Regions from separate parts of the Pseudomonas sp. SL4(2022) genome, predicted to be linked through region 1. Evidence: riboswitches for the same ligand, from Rfam matches in the RefSeq annotation. Region 1 holds a riboswitch; each other region holds the start of a gene.
The links. A riboswitch is a leader RNA that binds a small molecule or an ion and turns the genes downstream of it on or off. The one in region 1 is predicted to bind cobalamin.
Positions count from the first base shown of each region.

Region 2: another riboswitch for cobalamin. It lies ahead of OU997_RS04515 (TonB-dependent receptor); the one in region 1 lies ahead of OU997_RS08490 (TonB-dependent receptor).
Region 3: another riboswitch for cobalamin. It lies ahead of cobO (cob(I)yrinic acid a,c-diamide adenosyltransferase); the one in region 1 lies ahead of OU997_RS08490 (TonB-dependent receptor).

Region 1 is NZ_CP113060.1:1,760,689-1,768,199, forward strand. Features, by position in the region: gene cbiE (precorrin-6y C5,15-methyltransferase (decarboxylating) subunit CbiE) at 1-69, shown strand, start outside; gene OU997_RS08480 (cobalt-precorrin-6A reductase) at 66-782, shown strand; gene OU997_RS08485 ((2Fe-2S) ferredoxin domain-containing protein) at 1,007-1,723, shown strand; cobalamin riboswitch at 1,786-1,991, shown strand; gene OU997_RS08490 (TonB-dependent receptor) at 2,146-4,257, shown strand; gene OU997_RS08495 (ABC transporter ATP-binding protein) at 4,257-5,027, shown strand; gene OU997_RS08500 (ABC transporter substrate-binding protein) at 5,024-5,977, shown strand; gene OU997_RS08505 (FecCD family ABC transporter permease) at 5,974-6,993, shown strand; gene OU997_RS08510 (efflux RND transporter permease subunit) at 7,050-7,511, opposite strand, start outside.
Region 2 is NZ_CP113060.1:972,348-979,858, forward strand. Features, by position in the region: gene OU997_RS04505 (carboxyl transferase domain-containing protein) at 1-924, shown strand, start outside; gene dxs (1-deoxy-D-xylulose-5-phosphate synthase) at 1,055-2,950, shown strand; cobalamin riboswitch at 3,017-3,230, shown strand; gene OU997_RS04515 (TonB-dependent receptor) at 3,328-5,235, shown strand; gene OU997_RS04520 (cobalamin-binding protein) at 5,273-6,070, opposite strand; gene OU997_RS04525 (MFS transporter) at 6,070-6,486, opposite strand; gene ribA (GTP cyclohydrolase II) at 6,483-7,103, opposite strand; gene OU997_RS04535 (retropepsin-like aspartic protease family protein) at 7,221-7,511, opposite strand, start outside.
Region 3 is NZ_CP113060.1:4,077,395-4,084,905, reverse strand. Features, by position in the region: gene OU997_RS19310 (NAD-dependent deacylase) at 1-383, shown strand, start outside; gene OU997_RS19305 (C40 family peptidase) at 460-1,074, shown strand; gene OU997_RS19300 (C40 family peptidase) at 1,232-1,756, shown strand; gene OU997_RS19295 (O-methyltransferase) at 1,784-2,446, shown strand; gene OU997_RS19290 (hypothetical protein) at 2,453-2,773, shown strand; cobalamin riboswitch at 2,845-3,070, shown strand; gene cobO (cob(I)yrinic acid a,c-diamide adenosyltransferase) at 3,180-3,791, shown strand; gene OU997_RS19280 (cobyrinate a,c-diamide synthase) at 3,788-5,095, shown strand; gene bluB (5,6-dimethylbenzimidazole synthase) at 5,092-5,739, shown strand; gene cbiB (adenosylcobinamide-phosphate synthase CbiB) at 5,736-6,644, shown strand; gene cobD (threonine-phosphate decarboxylase CobD) at 6,637-7,511, shown strand, end outside.

The DNA of each region.
Region 1 (7,511 bases):
CCGCTGGGCGGCTTCGACACCTGGCGCAGCGCCTTGCCGATCACCCTGCTGGTGGTGCGCAAGCCGTGAGCCCGCGCATCCTCCTGCTTGGCGGCACCACCGAGGCCTTGCGTCTGGCGCGCCGCCTTGACCCTGAAAGCATCTACAGCCTGGCCGGGCTGGGCCGGGTGCCGGATGATTTGCCCTGTCAGGTGCGTGTTGGCGGCTTTGGCGGGGCGGAAGGATTGGCGGCGTTTATCCGCCTGCGGGGCATCGAACTGCTGCTCGACCTGACCCACCCCTATGCCGCGCAGATCAGCGGCAATGCCGCCCGCGCCGCCGAGCTGAGCGGGATTGCCTGCTGGGCGCTGCGCCGCCCCGGCTGGCAGGCCGGCGAGGGTGATGATTGGCGCGAAGTGGACGACTGGGCCGGGCTGGTTGCGGCGCTGCAAAGCTTTCAGCACCCGCTGTTTACCCTCGGTCGCGAGCCGCTGGAACACCTGCATGAGATTCCCCCGCATCAGCACTGGACCGTGCGCTGCCTGACGGCCCAGCAAGGCGTGCCGCGTGCGGAGATTATCGGCGCGCGCGGGCCGTTTGCGCTGGATGAGGAGCGTGCGTTATTTGCTCGTTTAGGCACCGATGTGCTGATCAGCAAGAACAGCGGCAGCCAGTCCACCGAGCCGAAACTGCAGGTGGCGCGGGAGTTGGGTTTGCCGGTATTGCTGCTGCGTCGGCCCGAGTTGCCAGCGGTGGATCGCGAGTTTGTCAGCCTTGAAGCGCTGGCCGAGGCGCTGTCGTAGGATGGGTTAGCGCTGCCAATCGACGGTCAGGCGGACAGCGACTGAGTCCTGCGCAGCGCGTCACCCATCGAATAGCGGCTGAGTCTGCCACGGTGGGTTTCGGCGCATCGGGCAATGCAGCTGGCTCACGACCTGTTCTATGCGCCTAACCACCCTACGGGGCGGCTGGGTTGCCCAACGGAAAACAGCGCCTGTTAGACTGCCGCCCCGCTTTGGAGGCCGCCATGACCACGCCCGTTTCCCCTTACGCCCGCATTCTGTTTGTCGGCCCCGACCTGGCCGAGGGCTCGTTTGCCGAGCTGCTGCGCCGCCGTCTGGTTGAGCTACGCGGGGAAGCGGCGCTGGCCGATATCGTCGATACCAGCGCGGGCTATGCGTCGCTTTGGCAGCGCGTGGCCGAGGCTGAGCGGCCGTTGCTGGTGATCGACCTGGAGCCGCAAAGCAGCAGCCCGCACCTCGATTGGCTGCGCAGCGAACTGTGCCAGCAGGCCAACCCTGAGCAGCTGTTTGTCGCCAGCGCCATTGGCCAGGCTGAAGGCCTGCCGGTGGAGGCTGCCTGCGCGCTGATCGAGCGTCCCGAGCTGCACCTGCCCTGTGTGGGGGTGGCCGCCGTGCCGGGGCATCACGCCTGGTCGCAGATTCCGCCGCACGCGCAGCGCCTGCTGCTGTGCAACGGCCCGCGCTGCACCCGGCGCGGTGCGCTGGACCTGTGGAAAAACCTGCGCCAACGGCTCAAGGCCGCCGGCAAACTGGAGTGCGAGGGCGGGGTGCATATCACCCGTACGCAGTGCCAGTTCCCCTGCGATCTGGGCCCGACCGCCAGTCTCTATCCGGCCGGTGAGTGGTTCCGCGTGCGCGATGAAGCCGAGCTGATCCGCCTGGTCGATGAGCGCCTGGTGGCCGGCCGCGCCGTGCCCGAGCTGCGCATTGATAAGGGCTGAGAAGACTGCTGTAGAGCCATTCGGCAACAGCTAAAAACTTGACGCGGATCGGCCTGAATGGTCATATCCGCGCCGTTTCAGGTGTCTCACGCCGCCGCGCGTGAGGTTAAACGGGAAGTCGGTGCGCCCTTTGGGCCAGTCCGACGCTGCCCCCGCAACGGTAAGCGAGCGACGTCATCACGATGCCACTGTGCAGTTTCTGCATGGGAAGGCGATGGCTTCATGACCCTCGTAAGCCCGGAGACCGGCCTGATTCTTAGGGATGTTGTGCGCTGCCCGTGATGCAGCGGCAACTCCCAACTGTTTGGCAACCCGCGGTGGGCGGGCGTTGACGCCGATCGTGGGTGCCTGTGCGCCCGTGTTTTGCTGTTGCGCGTTTCCATCGGGATTGCCGTGCCTATCCCTTTTGCGATGGAAGCATCATGGCGCGCTATCCCCTGTCTCAACTCTCTGTTTCCCTTGCCCTGTGCCTGGCCGGTACGGCTGTGGCGGGCGAGCCCCCGGTCAATTTGCCGGCCACGACCGTTCAGGCCAAGGCTGCTGCGGAGGGCGAAAGCGATCTGCATACGCCCACCAGCAGCGGTTCGCGCCTGGGCCTGAGCGCCCTGCAAACCCCGGCCAGCACCAGCAGCCTGAGCGGCGCGCAGGTGCGCGGGCGTAACAACCTCAGCGTGCAGGACGCGGTCACCCGCACCCCTGGCATCAGCAGCATCGGCAGCCCTGGCAATGGCGGCACCGCGCTGTCGGCGCGTGGCTTTACCGGGCACAGTGCGACCATGCAGCTGTATGACGGCACCCGTCAGTATGTCGGGGCCGGCACCGTGACCTTCCCGGTCGACACCTGGTCGGTGGCGCGCGTTGACGTGCTACGCGGCCCGGCCTCGGTGCTCTACGGTGAAGGCGCGACCGGCGCGGTGATCAACGTGGTGCCGAAAAAGCCGTTCAGCGGCGCCATCAGCAACCAGCTGCGCCTCGGCTACGGCAGCGACGACCGCCGCCAGGCTGCGCTGGACAGCGGCGGCTCGCTGAGCGATGCACTGAGCTACCGCCTCAACCTCAATCAGCTGGCCAGCAACGGTTGGGTCGATGACGGTGAGTCGCAGAGCCAGGCGCTGAGCGCCGCCTTGCGTTGGGATGCCAGCGATGCGCTGAGCTTTACCCTGTCTCATGATCACGGCGATCAGGACCCGCAGCGCTACCTGGGCACGCCGCTGGTCGCCGGCCAGTACCGCGAGCGCCTGCGCGAGCGTAATTACAACGTTGATAACGCCGAGGTTCGCTACAACGACCAGATCACCCGACTGGTCAGTGACTGGCGCATCAACGATGCCCTGAGCGCCAGCAACCAGCTCTACTACATCAAGACCCAGCGTTACTGGCGTAATGCCGAGTCCTATCGCTGGCAGCCGGGTGATCAGGTCAAGCGCAGCGATTTCTACGAGATCAAGCACACCCAGGAGCAGGTCGGCGACCGCCAGACCTTCACCCTGGAGCACGCCCTGTTCGGCCTGGAGAGCCGCAGCGTGGTGGGCGTGGATTACAACCGCATCCACTTCGCCCGCCAGCACGACTTTGCCAGCAGCTTCACGGACAGCGTGCCGCTCGCCGGCAGCGGTGGCGGTCAGTACCAGAGCACCGATCCGCTGGGGTATGGGCCGCGCGAACGCAACCTGGCGCGGCAGTTCTCGCTGTTCGCCGAGAACCGCACTCAGCTGACCGAACGCCTGTCGCTGGTCAGCGGTGTGCGCCGCGATCAGCTGCATATCCAGCGCGACAACCTGCTGAACGACAGCAGCGCCGACCGCAGCCTGACGGGCGACAACTGGCGTGCCGGGTTGGTCTTCGAGGTCACGCCCGAGCTGTCGCTGTACGGCCAGTACGCCACCAGCACCGAAGGCGTGAGCAACCTGCTGACGCTCAATCCGACGCAGCAGCAGTTCGACCTGAGCGAGGCCAAGCAGACCGAAATCGGCCTTAAGCAGGCGTTCTGGAATGGCCAGGGCGAATGGACGTTGGCCGCTTACCACATCGTCAAGGAGAAGCTGCTCAGCCGCGCCACCCCGACCGCGCCGACCGAACAAATCGGCCAGCAGTCTTCCGACGGCCTGGAAGCCACCCTGGAGCTGGCGCTGGGCCAGGGTTGGCAGGTCTCGGCCAACGCCGCGTGGGTGCGTGCCGAGTACGACGACTTCACGGAGGCCGGGGGTGACCGCAGCGGTAATCGGCCGACCAACGTGCCACGGCGCACCGCCAACCTGTGGCTGAGCAAGGCGCTGAGTGAGCAGGTGGATGCCGGGGTCGGCGCACGTTATGTCGATGCGCGCTACGCCGACACGGCGAACAGCGTGACGCTGCCGAGCTACACCGTGGTCGATGCCACTGTCGGCTGGCAGGTGCAGGCGGATGTGCGTCTGGGCCTGGAGTTGAACAACCTGTTCGACCGCCAGTACGCCACCAGCGGCAGCAGCGATGGCCAGCAGTGGTACCTGGGCGCACCGCGTTCGTTGTTCGTCACTGCCGATTACCGTTTCTGATGGCGCGCTTGCAGATCAGCGAGCTGGCCTGGTCGCCCAACGGTGAGCAGGCCTTGCTCGACGGCATCGAGCTGGCGGTGGGCGACGGTCAGCTGGTCGGCCTGCTCGGCCCCAATGGCAGCGGCAAGACCAGCCTGCTGCGCTGCGCCTACCGCTTTCAGCGGCCCGATCAAGGCTCGGTGGAGCTGGACGGCGAAGCGCTGTGGAGCCGCTCGCCGCGCTGGTGCGCGCAGCGGGTGGCGGTGGTGTTGCAGGAGTTTCCCCAGGACTTCGGCCTCACCGTGGCCGAAGTCGCCGCCATGGGCCGCACGCCGCACAAGGGCCTGTTCGATGGTGATGATCAGGCCGATCACGCTCTGGTCGAGCAGGCCCTGGCGCGGGTCGGTTTGACTGAGCACAAGTGCCAGGCCTTCGCTCATCTCTCCGGCGGCGAGAAGCAGCGCGTGCTACTGGCCCGCGCCCTGGTGCAGCAGCCGACGCTGCTGATCCTCGACGAGCCGACCAACCACCTTGATCCGCGTTATCAGCTGGAACTGTTGCGGCTGATCAAAACCCTCGGCCTGGCAACCCTGGCCAGCTTCCACGACCTCAATTTGGCGGCGGCCTTCTGCGACCGCCTGTATGTGCTCGACCACGGCCGCGTGGTGGCCAGCGGCACTCCAACCGAAGTGCTGACGCAAGCGCTGCTGGCCGAGGTGTATGGCGTGCAGGCGCTGGTCGACCGTCATCCCCTCGCGGGGCACCCGCGTATTACCTGGATCAATCCATGAAGCGTTTTCTGCCTTACGCCTTGTGCCTGCCGTTGCTGGGCGCGACCCTGCCCGCCCAGGCGGTTACCGTCACCAGCTGCGACCGTCAGCTGACCATCGAGCAGCCGCCGCAGCGCGCCGTCAGTCAGGACATCAACCTGACCGGCATGCTGCTGGCCCTCGGGCTGAAATCGCGGATGGTCGGCTACAGCGGCATCAGCGCCTGGAAAACCCCCAACCCCACGCTGATGGCGCAGCTGGCCGATTTGCCCGAGCTCGCGGCGCGGCACCCGTCACTGGAAAACCTGCTCAACGCCGAGGCGGATTTCTTCTTCGCCGGCTGGAACTACGGCATGCGCGTCGGCGGTGAAGTCACCCCGGCCAGCCTGGCGCGGTTCGGCATTCCGGTGTACGAGCTGAGCGAGTCCTGCGCTCATGTCATGCCACGCCGGGTAGCCAGCCTGGAGGATGTCTACACCGACCTGCACAACCTCGGCCGCATCTTTGCCGTAGAGCCGCGCGCCGAGGCGCTGGTGCTGGGCATGCAGCAACGGGTGGCGGCGGTGCGTGCCCGCCTGGCCGACAGCGGTCCGGCGCCACGGGTATTTCTCTACGACAGCGGCGAGGAAAGCCCGTTTACCGCCGGCCGTTTGGCCATGCCCCAGGCTTTGATCGAGGCGGCGGGGGGGCGCAATGTGATGGACGGGCTGGCCGCGAGCTGGGTGCGCGTCGGCTGGGAAGCGGTAATCAGCAGCGACCCCGAGGTGATTCTGATCGTCGATTACGGCGAGCGCAGCGCGGCGCAGAAGCGTGATTTCCTCCTACAGCATCCGGCCTTGCAGGGGCTGACGGCGATCCGTGAACAGCGCTTTGTGGTGCTGCCGTACCTGGCGGTGACACCGAGCCTGGAAAACGCCGCCGCCATCGAAACCCTGGCCGCGGCGCTGCACCCGCAGGCCTTTGCCCGATGATTCGCAGCCCGCACGCTTACCGTTTGTTGCTGCTGGTGCTGGCCTTGGCGCTGGGCCTGTCCTGCGCGGCGTCATTGGGCTTTGGCGCCGCGCCAGTGCCCTTGCCGCGTGTGCTGGAGATTTTGGGTCAGCGCCTGTTCGACCTGCAGCCGGCGCAGGCGGTGAGCAGCGCTCAGGACAGCATCGTCTGGCTGATCCGTGCGCCACGGGTGGTGCTCGGTGCGCTGGTGGGGGCCGGGCTGGCGCTGGTCGGCACGGCGCTGCAGGCGGTGACGCGCAACCCGCTGGCCGATCCACATCTGCTTGGGGTCAGTTCCGGTGCGGCGTTCGGTGCGGTGATTGTGGTGCTGTACCTGGGGGAATTTATCGGCCTGCTCAGCCTGCCGCTGGCGGCCTTTGTCGGCGCGCTGGTGAGCATGCTGCTGGTGCTGGCGATTGCCAGTCGCGGTGGCCGGTTGGAGAGCGACCGCCTGCTGCTGGCCGGGGTGGCGGTGTCGTTTGTGATGATGGCGGCAAGCAACCTGCTGCTGTTTCTCGGTGATCACCATGCCGCCAGTTCGGTGATCTTCTGGATGCTCGGCGGCCTTGGTCTGGCGCGCTGGGAACTGCTCTGGCTGCCGGCGTTGTGCTTGATGCTGGCCTTGCTGCTGTTGCTCGGTCTGGCGCGGGCGCTGAATGCGCTGATGGCCGGTGAACACAGCGCGGTCAGCCTGGGGCTGGAACCGCGCCGGGTGCGTTTGCTGGTGTTTGTCTGCGCTTCGCTGCTGACCGGGGTGCTGGTGTCGCTGAGCGGTGCCATCGGTTTCGTCGGGCTGATCCTGCCGCATGTCGCGCGCTTTCTGGTGGGCGCTGAGCATCGTCGCCTGCTGCCGGTCAGTGCGCTGCTTGGCGCGCTGTTTCTGGTCTGGGTGGATGTCGCCGCGCGCACCCTGCTGGCCCCGCAGGACCTGCCCATTGGCATCGCCACGGCGGCGATTGGCGGGGTGTTTTTCGTGCTTTTACTGCGTCGGCGCTGAGCCTGGGTGGACAGGCTGCGCCTTGTCCACCTTAGCCATGTCATCGCCCAAGCGTCTCAGGCGGCCGCTGTGTTCTGCACCTTGATCCCGTAGAACAGGCAATACAGCACCGGCAGCACCACCAGGGTCAGCAGGGTGGCGAAGCCCAGGCCGAACATGATCACCACGGCCATGCTCTGGAAGAAGGCATCGGCGAGCAGCGGGCTCATGCCCAGAATGGTGGTCAGGGCGGCCATGGACACCGGGCGCACGCGGCTGATGGAGGCTTCTTCAACCGCTTGCAGGGCATCCTTGCCGCTGGCCAGTTGCAGCTGGATTTCATCGACCAGGACAATGCCGTTCTTCACCAGCATGCCGCTTAGGCTGAGCAGGCCCAACAAGGCCATAAAGCCAAAGGGAATGCCGGTGATTAAAAAGCCCAGGGTCACGCCGATCATCGCCAAGGGCACCGTCAGCCAGATCACCGTGGCGCGCTTGAACGAGTCAAACAGCAAAATGGTGATCATAAACATCGCCAG
Region 2 (7,511 bases), 790 kb from region 1:
GGCGGCGGCCTGGGCAGCTTTAAACCGGAACAGGTCGGCCCGGTGAGCGTGCAGGGCACCAATGGCGTCATCGACGTACGGGTGGCCGATGAAGCCGCAGCGGTGCAGGTGGCCAAGCAGTACCTGAGCTACTTCCAGGGAGCGCTCAGCGAATGGGATTGCGCCGATCAGCGCGAGCTGCGCCAGCTGATCCCGGAAAACCGTTTGCGCGTGTATGACATCCGCCAAGTGATCGCCACCCTCGCCGACAGGGACAGCGTGCTGGAACTGCGCCGCGAGTTTGCGCCCGGCCTGATCACTGGGTTTATCCGCATCCAAGGTAAGCCGTTCGGCCTGCTGGCCAACAACCCCGCGCACCTCGGCGGCGCCATCGACGCAGTCGCCGGCGACAAGGCCGCACGTTTTATGCAGCTGTGCGATGCCTTCGATATCCCATTGCTGTCGCTGTGCGACACCCCCGGCTTTATGGTCGGCCCGGAGGCCGAGAAACAGGCCACGGTGCGCCATGTCTCGCGCATGTTTGTCGCCGCCGCCAGCCTGACCGTGCCGTTTTTCACCGTAGTGCTGCGCAAAGGCTACGGTCTCGGCGCTCAGGCCATGGCTGCCGGCAGCTTCCATTCGCCGCTGTTCACCATCGCCTGGCCCAGTGCCGAATTCGGTGCAATGGGCCTGGAAGGTGCGGTGCGCCTGGGGTTTGCCAAGGAACTGGCCGCCGTCGAAGAACCGGCGGCACGCCAACAGCTGTTCGACAAGCTGGTGGCCAAGGCCTACGAGAACGGCAAGGGCATCAATATGGCCAGTTTCCTGGAGATCGATGCAGTGATCGACCCTGTGGAAACCCGCGCCTGGCTACTGCGCGGCCTTAATGCCACAGCACAACCCGCTGCCCGCACAGGCAAGAAGCGCTCGGTCGATACCTGGTAGGTCGCTGTCGCGTCTGGATGCAGAGGTGGAATGCATCCAGGCTCAGGCGTGTTAGGCCGAACCATGTTTGGGCAGTTTCCGGCGCTTCGGGTAAACTGCCGCATCTTTTGCACCTATAACGATCTGCCTGATGCCGACGACCTTCCACGAGATTCCCCGTGAGCGCCCGCTGACGCCCCTTCTAGACCGCGCCAATACGCCGGACGAGCTACGCCGCCTGGGCGAAGCAGAGCTGGAAACCCTGGCCGACGAATTGCGCCAGTACCTGTTGTATACGGTCGGGCAGACGGGCGGGCATTTCGGCGCGGGCCTCGGCGTGATCGAGCTGACCGTGGCCCTGCATTACGTTTTCGACACCCCGGATGATCGCCTGGTGTGGGATGTGGGCCATCAGGCCTACCCGCACAAGATCCTTACCGGCCGCCGCGAGCAGATGGGCAGCCTACGGCAGAAGGACGGCATCGCCGCCTTCCCGCGCCGTTCGGAAAGCGAGTACGACACCTTTGGCGTCGGCCACTCCAGCACCAGCATCAGCGCCGCCCTGGGCATGGCCATCGCCGCCCGCCTGCAGAACAGCAAGCGCAAGGCCGTGGCGGTGATCGGTGACGGCGCCATGACCGCCGGCATGGCCTTCGAGGCGCTGAACCACGCCAGCGACGTGGGTGCCAACATGCTGGTGATCCTCAACGACAACGACATGTCGATTTCCAAGAACGTCGGCGGCCTGTCCAACTACCTGGCCAAGATCATCTCCAGCCGCACGTACTCGAACATGCGTGAGGGCAGCAAGAAAATCCTCTCGCACCTGCCGGGTGCCTGGGAAATCGCACGCAAGGTCGAAGAACACGCCAAAGGTATGCTGGTGCCCGGCACCCTGTTCGAAGAGCTGGGCTGGAACTATGTCGGCCCCATCGATGGCCACGACCTGCCCACGCTGCTCGCCACCCTGCGCAATATGCGCGACCTCGACGGCCCGCAGTTCCTCCATGTGGTGACCAAAAAGGGCAAGGGCTTCGCCCCGGCTGAGGCCGACCCGATTGGCTACCACGCGATCACCAAGCTGGAGCCGATCAACGCGCCGGCCGCCCCCAAGCAAGCCAGCGGCCCGAAATACTCCAGCGTGTTCGGCCAATGGCTGTGTGACATGGCGGCTGCAGACCCGCGCCTGCTTGGCATTACGCCAGCGATGAAGGAAGGCTCGGATCTGGTGGCGTTCAGTGAGCGTTATCCCGAGCGCTATTTCGACGTCGCCATCGCCGAACAGCATGCCGTGACCCTCGCCGCCGGCATGGCCTGCGACGGTGCCAAGCCGGTGGTGGCGATTTACTCGACCTTCCTGCAGCGCGCCTATGACCAGCTGATTCACGATGTGGCCGTGCAGCACCTCGACGTGCTGTTCGCCATCGACCGCGCCGGTCTGGTCGGCGAAGACGGCCCGACCCACGCCGGCAGCTTTGATATTTCCTACCTACGCTGCATCCCCGGCATGCTGGTGATGACACCGAGCGATGAAAACGAACTGCGCCGCATGCTCACCACCGGTCACCTGTTCAATGGCCCCGCCGCCGTGCGCTATCCGCGTGGCAGCGGTCCGAATGCCGCCATCGAGCCGGGCCTGGAACCGCTGGAAATCGGCAAGGGCATCGTTCGCCGCCACGGCAAGCAAACCGCCCTGTTGGTCTTTGGCGTACAACTGGCCGAAGCCCTCAAGGTCGGCGAAGTGCTGGATGCAACAGTGGTCGACATGCGCTTCGTTAAACCGCTGGATGAAGCGCTCGTGCGCCAGCTGGCCGCCAGCCACGAACTGCTGGTGACCCTCGAAGAGAACAGCGTAATGGGCGGCGCTGGCAGTGCCGTCAGCGAGTTCCTCGCCCACGCTGGCATCCTCAAACCGGTGCTGCACCTGGGGCTGCCGGACTACTACGTCGAACACGCCAAGCCAGCGCAGATGCTCGCCGAATGCGGGCTGGATGCCGCCGGCATCGAGGCCGCCATCCGCGCGCGCCTCGCCAGCCCTTGCGCATGAATACCGCTCATCCAGGGCTGAGCCAGGCTTGCTTGTAATTCATCCAACCGCGCATTAAGGTGCGCGGCGTTTTACTTCCGCCAAGGTGCGCCCTTCTACAGTGAAGCGGCGTTAAACGGGAAGCCGGTGCGTTCTGACGAACCATCCCGGCGCTGCCCCCGCAACGGTAATCGACCGCAGAGTCGTTCTGCACGTCACCTCAACGCCACTGGGTTATCCCGGGAAGGCGAGGCGGCGCACGTCGAGAGCCCGGAGACCGGCCTTGCTGGATGTGACTGGTGTTGCGGAGGGCATCACCGTCAAGCTCAGGCAGCGTTTGCGCGCCCGTTCTTGCCCCTGCCCTCCTCAAAAGTCGTTCGATCTTTTGAGGATTTCCTGTGAAATTATCTCGCCTTGCTCTGGCTGTCACACTGGCCCCAGGCCTGACCCTGGCCAACGAAGCCAACCCGCCCTATCAGGCCCAACCGCTGGTGATTACCCGCGCCACGCCCCTGCAAACCCAGGCACCGGCCAGCGTCAGGGTGATTGACCGCCAACAGATTGAGCAATCTGCCGCTCACTCGTTACTCGATGTGCTGCGTGCTGAGGCGGGGATACAAGTCCGCGACACCATTGGCGATGGCAGCCGAGCCACCTTCAGCCTGCGTGGCTTTGGCGAAAATGCGGTAAACAACACCCTGATTCTGGTGGATGGTCGCCGCCTTAACCAACCCAGCCAGGCAGGCGCTGACCTCAACAGCGTGCCACTGGGTAATATCGAACGCATCGAGATCATCCGCGGCGCCGGCACCGTACTGTATGGCGACCAGGCGGTGGGCGGCGTCATCAACATCGTTACCCGCACCCCAAGCCGCAACGAGGGCTATCTCGAAGCCAGTCGCGGCAGCCATGATCTGGAGGCCTTGCGCGGGCATATCTACCAGCAACTCGGCGGTGGATTTTCGACTTACCTGAGCGGCGAGTCGCGTACGGCCGACAACTACCGCGACCATAACAACGCCAGCTACAGCAACGCCTTCGCCCGTCTGCGCCATGACCATGACAGTGGCCATGCACTGTATGAGTACCAGACGGTCGACGATGAACTGCTGTACCCCAATGCCATGAGCAGGGCGCAGCGCCATGCAGACCGCAAGCAAAGCGACTCGACGGCCTGGAACGACAGCAAGACGCAGGTTCATCGTTTTGCCCTGGAACAGCAACTGGATGACACCTGGACGAGCAACCTCGACTACAGCCACAGCGATCAGGACAGCGTTGGCAGCTTTGCCGCTCCCAGCCGCTTTACCCAGGACACCCGCACGGAAAGCATCAGCCCCAGGTTGAGTGCACGCTACGGCAACAGCCTTGGCGCTGGAGAATGGCTACTTGGCCACGACCACATAAGCAGTGACGCCCAATCATCCTGGGGCACCGACTTCCAGCAGACCCAGCGCGACTGGTATAGCCAGTTAAGCCAGGGGCTTGGGCGCGGCGTAACGGTTACTGCCGGCTACCGCAGCAGCGAAGCGGACGACCATAACAAGGCGAGCCGCAAACAGCACAAGGATCGCGAAGACAGCACCAGCATCGGCCTGAACTGGCAAGCCAACCAAGAGACGCGCCTGTTTCTCAAGCGTGAGGACGTGCTGCGCTGGGCCAACGTGGACGACAATGCCTTTGTCCTGCCGGGGGTCGAGTTCCTCAAACCGCAAACCGGTGTGTCCTGGGAAAGCGGCGTCGAGTGGCAAGACGGCGTGCAGCGCTATCAAGCAACGCTGTATCGACTGGATTTGCAGGACGAACTGCTCTACGACGCACTGATTGCCAACCCCAACAGCTGGAATGGTCGCGGCGCCAATATCAATCTGGATAAAACCCGCCGTGACGGACTGCTACTGGAGGCAGAGCGCCAATTGAGCGAGCGCCTGAGCATCGGCGGCCAATACAGCTTTACCGATGCGGAATTTCGTGCAGGCTCCTTCCAGGGCAACAGCGTGCCATGGGTGGCCCGCAACACGGCCAGTGCGCACCTCAACTACCGGATCATTCAAGGGCTGCACACGTATCTGGAAGCCGTGTACACCGGGCGCCGCTATTACTCAGGGGACGATGCCAACAATCAGCAGCAGGCCGGCGGCTATACCCTGATCAATGCAGCGCTGAGCTACAACTACAGACAGTTCAGCAGCACATTGCGCCTGAATAACCTCACCGGCAAACGCTACGATGTCTTTGCCAGCAGCGCCAGCAGCTACCCGGCGGCCGAAGAGCAGGTCAAGCTCAGCCTGGGCTACCGCTTCTGAGTGACAGGCCCTGAGCGGGCAGGCTCAGGGCCATGGTTTAGCGGGCGCTCGCCAGGCGCTCGCACAGCGCTTCGATCGCGGCCAGCATCTGAAAGCTCGGCCGCTCCAGACCATCGTCCGGCACACGCCACAGTTGTTGACGCTCCACCGCTGCCAGTCCCGGCCATACTCGCCAGGCATCCAGTTGCGCCTGCACACTGGCCAGAATCACCTCCGGGTTGCGTTCAAGCACGGCCTCCACACTCACCTGCGGAGCAGGCAGACTCAGGTCCGCAAAAACATTGGTGGCACCACACACCGCCAGTGCGTCGCTGATGATCTGCTGGCCGCCGATGGTATACAGCGGGACATCCCAAACCTGATAGAACAGGCGTACCGGCCGCTCACGCCGGTAACGCTGGCTCAAACGCTGCAAGCCCTGGTTGAATTGCTGCTGCAGATGCCGGCCCCGCTCGACACGGTCGACCCGCGCGGCAATGTCAACAAACTGGTCAGCCAGCTCAGCCAGTTTGCGCGGTTCGACCACCAACACGGGCACACCGATGCGCTGCAACTGCTGACGCTGTGTCGCACTGATACTGTCGGGCCATAACAGCACCAGATCAGGTTGCACCTGCAACAGACTTTCCAACTCCAGCTGACCTAAGCGGCCGACAGAGGGCAGATGGCTTATAGCTGCCGGCCGCGCCCCACCATCGAGCACGCCGACCAAGCGATCTGCGGCCCCCAGCTCAAGAACAATTTCGGTCAGCGATGGCGCCAGGGTAACCACCCGTTGGGCGGCTGCCACCGGCCAGGTGAGTGACAGCAATACACAGAGCAGCAGGCCGCGCATCAGCCGAGTTGGCGAGGAATGCGATAGAGGTACAGCAGCACGATGCTGGACAGCGCCAGCAGAATCAGCGGGATTGCCTCAAGCCCGGCAAAGACCGCCAGCGCCGCGATCCAGGCCGGTAAGGCCGCACCCAGCAGGGCCAGACGCCGCACCCGCGTCAGCTCCAGCCAGGCATCGTGCTCAGCCGGACCGTCGAGGCTTTTTTCCGTGGCGATCAGCGCACGCTTATAGGCGCTGAACAACGGCAAGCTGACAAACATCGAGGCCAGACCGGCGATAAACAGCGGCATAGTCAACAAGCCTGTCTGTTGACCGGCCCCAAACAGCAGATTGAAGACAAACAGCGGGGCCAGGGTCACCGCCAGTTGCCGCCACCACTCCAGCGCCAGTCGCCGACGCACTTCGCCGCGCGTCACAGGCTTTCCTCAACCTCACCCTGATGCAAACTGCCAAGCATGTGCCCGAGTTTGCCGGCTTTGGTCGCCAGGTATTTTCTGTTGTGCGGGTTGTGATCAATCTGCAGTGGCACGCGGGTCGCCACGTTGATGCCCATATCGCCCAGCGCCTTGACCTTGCGCGGGTTATTGGTCATCAGCTTGAGCTGGCTGATGCCCAGATGATCAAGCATCGGCAAGCAGATGGCGTAATCACGCTGATCGGCACCAAAGCCCAGACGTTCATTCGCCTCGACGGTATCGGCACCGCCGTCCTGCAGCTCATAGGCACGAATTTTGTTCAGCAAGCCAATACCCCGGCCTTCCTGGCGCAGATAGAGCAGAACGCCCCGCCCTTCACTGGCGATGGCACGCAACGCGGCCTCGAGCTGAAATCCACAATCACAACGCAGACTGAACAGCGCATCACCGGTCAGGCATTCGGAATGCAAACGCCCCAATACAGGCGCACCATCAGCCACATCACCAAAGGTCAGGGCTACATGCTCCTTGCCCGTGGCCTCTTCAAGAAAGCCATGCATGGTAAATACGCCAAAGGGGGTAGGCAGCTGGGAGGCGGCGACAAACACGACGGACACCGGATGCTCCTAAAGATAAATGGCAGAAAGAATGTGGCCGGCATTGTAACAGCAGGCCCTGGCAGCCGCTCAGCCTGAATTTCTGATGATAAGAATCGAACACGCGACCGCGACTGGCTAGTACTTGGACTCCAGCACCAGCACATCCTGCTCAACCTTCCAGCCTACCCGACCGAGAAAGCTCATCCCCAGCAACGCTTCACTTGGTGAGCCACCCTCCAGCACCACGGCCTCAACCCCCAACACCTCCAGCTCGCCAACCTTGACCCGATCCAGGCTCACGCGCCAGCCACGCGCAGTACCGCTGGCAGTACTTACCTGCAGCGGTATGCCCACTGCGCGGTAGTCGATACCGAGACGACGCGCATGCTCATCGTTCAATGCCACGGAGGTGGCTCCGGTGTCGAC
Region 3 (7,511 bases), 2.1 Mb from region 1:
ATGGTGAGCTGGCGCCGCTGTATTGCCAGTCCTGCGGCGCTGTCGACGCCGAACTGGCGGAGCACCTTGAACGGCCGCTGCCACCCAAATGCCGGCAATGCGCCGGGGTGCTGCGTCCGCCGGTGGTGTTGTTCGAAGAAATGCTGCCTGAGCAGGCCATCACCACACTCTATGCCGAAGTGCGCAAAGGCTTTGAAGTGGTGATCAGTATCGGCACCAGTGCGAGCTTTCCGTATATCGTCGAGCCGCTGCTGCGCACCCGCCAGGCGGGCGGCTTCACCGTGGAGATCAACCCGCAGCGCACCGACTTGAGCGAGCGGGTGGACGTGCATCTACAAGGGCGGGCGTTAGATGTTTTACCGGCACTTCTGAGTCACATTTAGATCCATAGAATTTGCAAATGTATGCCATAGAGGGCATAGTCGTTTACTTGTGAAATTCATCGACACGGTCGTGCCCATGCTCAAACGCCTCGCACCCCTCGTGCCTCTCGCACTTTCCATGGTTCTGGCCGCTTGTGCCAACCACGCACCTCAATCCGTATTGAGTAGTGAGCCCGAAGTCTTCTCTTCAACAGATCTGGCCGGCTTTGATGAACAAGCCAAAGAAGCCGCTCTCGGCGATTTCACCGAAGAAAAATCCTACAAACTGCCACAGCTGGCTGACAGCATCCTGTCCCATGGTCTGTCACTAGTAGGGACGCGTTATCGCTTTGGTGGTGTCTCGGTCAGTTCCGGTTTCGACTGCAGCGGTTTTATTGGTTATTTGTTCAAAGAAGAAGCGGGCATGCAGTTGCCGCGCTCTTCGCGGGACATGATCAATATTGATGCTCCGCTGGTATCACGTGACGAGTTGAAACCGGGCGATCTGCTGTTCTTCAGTACCAGTGGGCGAAATCGCGTCAGTCATGCCGGCATCTACATGGGTGACAACCAGTTCATCCACTCCAGCAGCAGCCGCAGCGGCGGTGTGCGGGTCGACAGCCTGGAAGACCGTTATTGGAAGCGCACTTTCATCGAGGCCAAGCGTGCATTGGCCATGGCACCCGGCGATAACCTGGTGCGTCACCCCTGAGCCTGTGGACGACTGTCCAATGTGCAGTCGCTTCTCAGGTTTGCTCATCTGATGCATCTCGATAGTTTTCAATAACCTGCCAAGTAAAGCTAAAGCTTGCACTACGATGTGCAAGCCGGCAGAGTAGGGCGCATCCCGGCTCAGGATCGCCTTATCCATGACCGCTATTGCCCGTTTCAGCCTGCTGGTCGTCGTCGCGCTGCTCAGCGCCTGCTCCAGTCGTGCACCTGCTCCAATCCCGCCACCCGTTATGCAAACACCCAACAGCAACTTTAACGGCAATGCTGATGACGTGTTGTTTCGCGCCCTGGGCTTGGTCGGTACGCCATATCGCTACGGCGGCAACACTCCGGATGGTGGCTTCGACTGCAGTGGTCTGATTGGTTATGTCTACCGCGATGCCGCGGGCATCAGCTTGCCGCGCTCGACCCGTGATCTGATCAGCATGCGCGTCCCGGCTGTCGGCCGCGACCGCCTGCAAAGCGGTGATCTGGTGTTCTTTGCCACCAATGGCGGCAGCCAGGTCAGCCATGCTGGCATCTACGTCGGCGATGGCCGTTTTGTTCATGCACCTTCCAGCGGCGGCACTGTGCGCCTGGATAGCCTGAGCAATTCGTATTGGCAGCGCACTTATCTAAATGCCAAGCGCGTGTTCTCCCCGGAACTGGCGCGCAACCCCTAACAGCCTTGGTTTGCAGAGGGAGTAGGCATGACTAATCAAACACTCAATCTCGATACCGGCCTGTACCAATACCTGCTGGATGTCTCGCTGCGTGAAACACCGCTGCTCAAGCGCCTGCGTGAGGAAACCGCACAGTTCAGTACTGCTCGCTGGCAGATTGCCCCCGAGCAGGGACAGTTCATGGCCTTGCTGGTACAGCTGACTGGGGCGCGGCGGATTGTTGAGGTCGGCACCTTTACCGGCTATAGCGCCATCTGCATGGCCCAGGCCATGCCCGAGGATGGCTGGTTGATCTGCTGTGATATCCCCGGCGAGTACAACGCCACGGCCGAGCGTTACTGGCTTGAGGCCGGGCTAAGCTCGCGTATCAAGCTGCGCCTGGCTCCGGCCTTACAAACCCTCGCAGCACTGGAGGCTGAAGGTCTGGCTGGCAGTATTGACCTGCTGTTTATCGACGCCGACAAGGTCAATTACCCAACCTATCTGGAACATGCCCTGCGTCTGGTGCGCCAGGGCGGGCTGATCCTGTTCGATAACACCCTGTGGAGCGGGCGTGTGCTTGAGGAAAACCCCGAAAGCGCCGACACCCGAGCCATTCAGGCGCTCAACCTGGCGCTGCGCGATGATCCGCGCCTCGACCTCTCCCTGTTGCCGTTGGGCGACGGCCTGAGTCTTTGCCGTAAACGCTGAACCCGTATGCCTGAACCGATTCGTCTGCCCGAACAACCTGATGCCTGCGAGCTCTGCACCCGCGCTGCCACGTTGACGCGTCACCATCTGATCCCCAAGGCGCTGCACAACAAGGTTTATGTGCAGAAACGCTTCGGTAAAAGTGAGCGCATCAGCGCCACGCTTTGGGTCTGCCGCGCCTGCCACAACCAGATTCACCGGCTGTTCAGCGAAAAGGAGCTGGCGTTGACTTACAACAACCGCGACAGCTTGCTCAGCGATGAGCGTTTGCGAACCTTTGTCGAATGGCTGGCGAACAAGCCTGCGGGCTTTATGCCGAGGCACTGAGCTGCGCTGTTTGTGTACACGTGACGCAATGGGCGGCGCATTCGTTTGACGCTTAATCATGAACTCTCTAACCTTCGCGCCTTGTAGCAGGTGCCCCCAACGCATTGCGTGTGCGGGGTGAAACAGGGAAGTCGGTGCGCTGTGCGTGTGAACGCCCGCTATTCCGACGCTGCCCCCGCAACGGTAAGTGAGTCAAACGCCGCAAGAGCCACTGTGCGTGATGCATGGGAAGGTGCGGTCGTGAGCCATTCGGCTCGCTCACAAGCCCGGAGACCGGCCTGCTGCAGTCCACGGCATCGCGGAGGGCGATGGCTGGCGTGTGGTGTGCGCTGTGCGCAGGCCCGCGCTTTCCCTATCCCCGCATGCTTTTTCCAGCCAGATCGCCCTGTGGCGGTGGAGCAGTGCGATGACTGAATCGATTGAACGGGACGCCCGGCACAAGGCGCGCATGGCCCGCAAAAAAGCCCTTATCGATGAAAAGATTGCCCAGGCCCAGGATGAGTACGGCCTGCTGCTGGTGCACAGCGGCAATGGCAAGGGCAAGAGCAGCAGCGCCTTCGGCATGGTTGCTCGCGCCCTGGGCCACGGCCTCAAGGTGGGCGTGGTGCAGTTTATCAAGGGTGCAGCCAGCACTGGCGAAGAAGCCTTCTTTCGCCGTTTTCCCGATGAAGTCAGCTACCACGTGATGGGCGAAGGCTTTACCTGGGAGACCCAGGATCGCCAGCGTGATATCGACAAGGCGCGCGAAGCCTGGACGGTGGCGGCGCAGCTGCTGAATGATCCGGCCATTGGCCTGGTGGTGCTCGACGAGCTGAATATCGCCCTGAAATACGGATATCTGGAACTCGATGCGGTGCTCGCCGACATTGAAGCGCGGCCGCTGCTGCAGCATGTGGTGGTAACCGGTCGCGGCGCGTTGCCGGGGATGATCGAGGCTGCGGATACCGTGACCGAGATGAGCCTGGTCAAGCATGCGTTCAAGGCCGGGGTTAAGGCGCAAAAGGGAGTCGAATTTTGATCCGCGCCCGCTCTTGCCCCGCGTTATTGATCGCTGCACCGGCCTCCGGCCAGGGTAAGACCACAGTGACCGCTGCCTTGGCGCGTTTGCATGCACGCCAGGGCAAGCGCGTGCGGGTGTTCAAATGCGGCCCGGACTTTCTCGACCCGATGATTCTTGCCCGCGCCAGCGGTGCGCCGGTGTATCAGCTCGACCTGTGGATGGTTGGCGAGGCCGAGAGCCGTCGTCTGCTCTGGGAGGCGGCGGGTGAGGCCGACCTGATTCTGATTGAAGGGGTGATGGGCCTGTTCGATGGCACGCCTTCGGCGGCCGACCTGGCCCGGCACTTTGGTGTGCCGGTGCTGGCGGTGATCGACGGTTCGGCCATGGCGCAGACCTTCGGCGCCATGGCCCATGGCCTGGCGACCTTCCAAGCGGATCTGCCGTTTTCTGGCGTGCTCGGTAACCGGGTTGGCAGTGTGCGGCATGGCGAGATCCTGCGTGATGCGCTGCCGGCCTCGATCCGCTGGTACGGCGCATTACCACGCAGCGCCGAGGTCGGTTTACCGAGCCGCCATCTCGGCCTGGTTCAGGCGGGCGAACTGCTCGACCTGGATGCCCGTCTGGACGCCGCCGCCGATGCTTTGGCTGCCAGTGCCGATACCAGTCTGCCGCCGCCAGTCAGCTTCGCTGCACCAGAGCATGCAAGGCCCGCGCAATTGCTCAAGGATGTTCGGATTGGCGTAGCACGCGACAGCGCTTTTGCCTTTCTCTATCAGGCCAACCTCGATTTGCTGCGCGCACTGGGTGCCGAATTGCAGTTCTTTTCGCCGCTTACAGATGAGCAGTTGCCGGATGTCGACAGCCTGTATCTGCCCGGCGGTTACCCGGAGTTGCACCTGTCCACGCTTGAAGCCAACCAGCCCATGGCCGAGGCAATCCGCGCTCACCACGAGGCAGGCAAACCGATCCACGCCGAGTGCGGCGGCATGCTCTATCTACTCGACAAACTGACCGACAAACAGGGCGCCAGCGGGCAGATGCTCGGTTTGCTAAACGGCGAGGCGACCCTGCAACCACGCATGACCGCCATGGCCTTGCAACAGGCTGAGCTGCCGGAAGGGCTGCTGCGCGGCCACAGTTTTCACTACTCGGCGCTCAGCAGCGAACTACAACCACTGACCCGTGGCGAGTGCCCGAACTATAAGCGCACCAGTGAGGCGGTCTATCGTCAGGGGCGGATGACCGCCTCCTATATTCACTTCTATCTGCCGTCCGACCCGGTTGCCGCTGCCGCGCTGTTTTGTCCCGGTGCGCCGGCATGAGTGAGCAGGCCTTCAGTGCCGAAGAGCGCGCGGCGGTGTACCGCGCCATCGCTGAGCGCCGCGATATGCGCCATTTCAGCGGTGGCGAGGTGGCTCCCGAGTTGCTCGCGCGCTTGCTCGAAGCTGCGCATCAGGCGCCCAGCGTGGGCTTGATGCAGCCCTGGCGGTTTATTCGCATCACCCGTCCGGCCTTGCGCGAAGCGATCCACGGCCTGGTAGAGGAGGAACGCACGCGCACCGCCGAGGCGTTGGGCGAGCGCAGCGACGAGTTTATGCGGCTGAAAGTCGAGGGTATTCGCGACTGCGCCGAACTGTTGGTGGTGGCCCTGATGGAGGGCCGTGAGGCTCATGTGTTTGGCCGCCGCACCTTGCCGGAGATGGACCTGGCATCCCTGGCCTGCGCGATTCAGAACCTCTGGCTGGCGGCCCGTGCAGAGGGTTTGGGCATGGGCTGGGTGTCGCTGTTCGAGCCCCAGGCCCTGGCGGATCTGCTCGGCATGCCGACCGGCAGCAAGCCATTGGCGGTGCTGTGCCTGGGACCCGTGACGGAATTTTATGAGGCACCGATGCTGGTTCAGCAGGGCTGGGCCGAGCCTCGGCCGCTCAGCGAGTTGCTGTTCGAGAATCAGTGGAGCACGCCATGAGCCTGGTGCTGAGTACCTGCGCCGGGGTCGTTCTGGATGCGATTTTGGGCGAACCCAAGGGCTGGCACCCGCTGGTGGCCTTTGGTCGTATGGCCGAGCGCATCGAGCAGCGCTTCAATCCGGCGGGTGGCGGGTGGCGCAGCCATGGCGTCAGCGCCTGGTGCCTGGCGGTGTTGCCGCTGACCCTGCTGGCCTGGCTGTTGAGTGAGATCAGCGGGCTGGGGTGGGCGGTGGAAATCATTGCCTTGTACGCCGCCCTGGGCCTGAAAAGCCTGGGCGAGCATGCCATGCCAGTGGCGCAGGCGCTGCGTCTGGGGGATTTGCGCCTGGCCCGCGAGCGGGTTGGCTATATGGTCAGCCGTAATACTGCGCAGCTGGATGCCACGGGTGTGGCCCGCGCTGGCAGCGAATCGGTGCTGGAAAACGGCAGCGACGCGGTGTTCGCCGCGCTGTTCTGGTTTGTGCTGGCTGGCGCACCGGGGGTGGTGCTGTATCGCCTGAGCAATACCCTGGACGCCATGTGGGGCTATCGCAATGAACGCTTTGAACGCTTCGGCTGGGCCGCTGCAAAGATTGACGATGCACTCAATTACCTGCCTGCACGGCTGGTCGCATTGACCTATGCGTTGCTGGGTAAAACCCTGTTGGCGTTGCGTTGTTGGCGCACCCAGGCGCCGCTGTGGGACAGTCCCAATGCTGGCCCTGTGATGGCAGCGGGTGCAGGGGCACTGGGCGTCAGCCTGGGTGGTGCGGCGGAGTACCACGGCGAGCTGCATGTGCGGCCTGATTTGGGCGACGGTCCACCGCCCCGCGCACGGGATATCGAGCGGGCAGTCAATCTGGTTTACGGCGGCGTGCTGCTGTGGCTGGCACTGCTAATGCTATGGGGGCTTGCTTATGCTTGAACATGGTGGTCGCCTGCGCGCGGCCTCGCTGCGTTATGGCATTGCCCTGGCGGAGTGGCTGGATTTGTCCACCGGCATTGCGCCTTACGGCTGGCCCTTGCCCGCTATTCCGGCAATTGCCTGGACGCGCTTGCCCGAGCAGCAGGACGGCCTGGAAATCGCTGCGCGCGATTACTACGGCGTCGCCAACCTGCTGCCGGTAGCGGGTTCGCAAGCCGCCATTCAGGCGCTGCCGCGTCTGCTGCGACACGTCACCGTGGGCATTGTTTCACCCGCTTATGCCGAGCATGCGGCGGCCTGGCAGCGTGAAGGGCATCGTCTGCTGGAAATCAGTGAAGGCGCGATTGAGCGCGCGCTGGAGCGCATCGATGTGCTGTTGCTGGTCAATCCGAACAACCCCACCGGGCGCTGTATTGAACCTGCGCGTTTGCTGGAGTGGCATCGGCGTTTGGCCGAGCGAGGCGGCTGGCTGGTGGTGGACGAGGCCTTTATCGATTGCACGCCGGCGTTCAGCCTGGCGGCGTTCAGTGAGTTGCCCGGGCTGATCGTGCTGCGCTCGTTTGGCAAGTTTTTCGGTTTGGCGGGTATTCGCCTGGGCTTTGTCCTGGCGCCGCCGCAGCTGCTGGCGCAACTGGCCGAGTTGCTAGGGCCTTGGGCAATCAGCGGGCCGAGCCGCGTGGTGGCCACGGCGTTGTTGCAGGACATGGCCGGCCAGCAGGCACAACGTGAGCGGTTGCTCGCCGATGCTGAACGCCTGTCTGCGCTGTTGGTTGCGCATGGGCTCAGCCCCACAGGCGGTTGCGCGCTGTTTCAGTTCTGTTGCACACCGCAGGCCGCCTTGCTGCATGAGTTTCTCGCCCTGCAAGG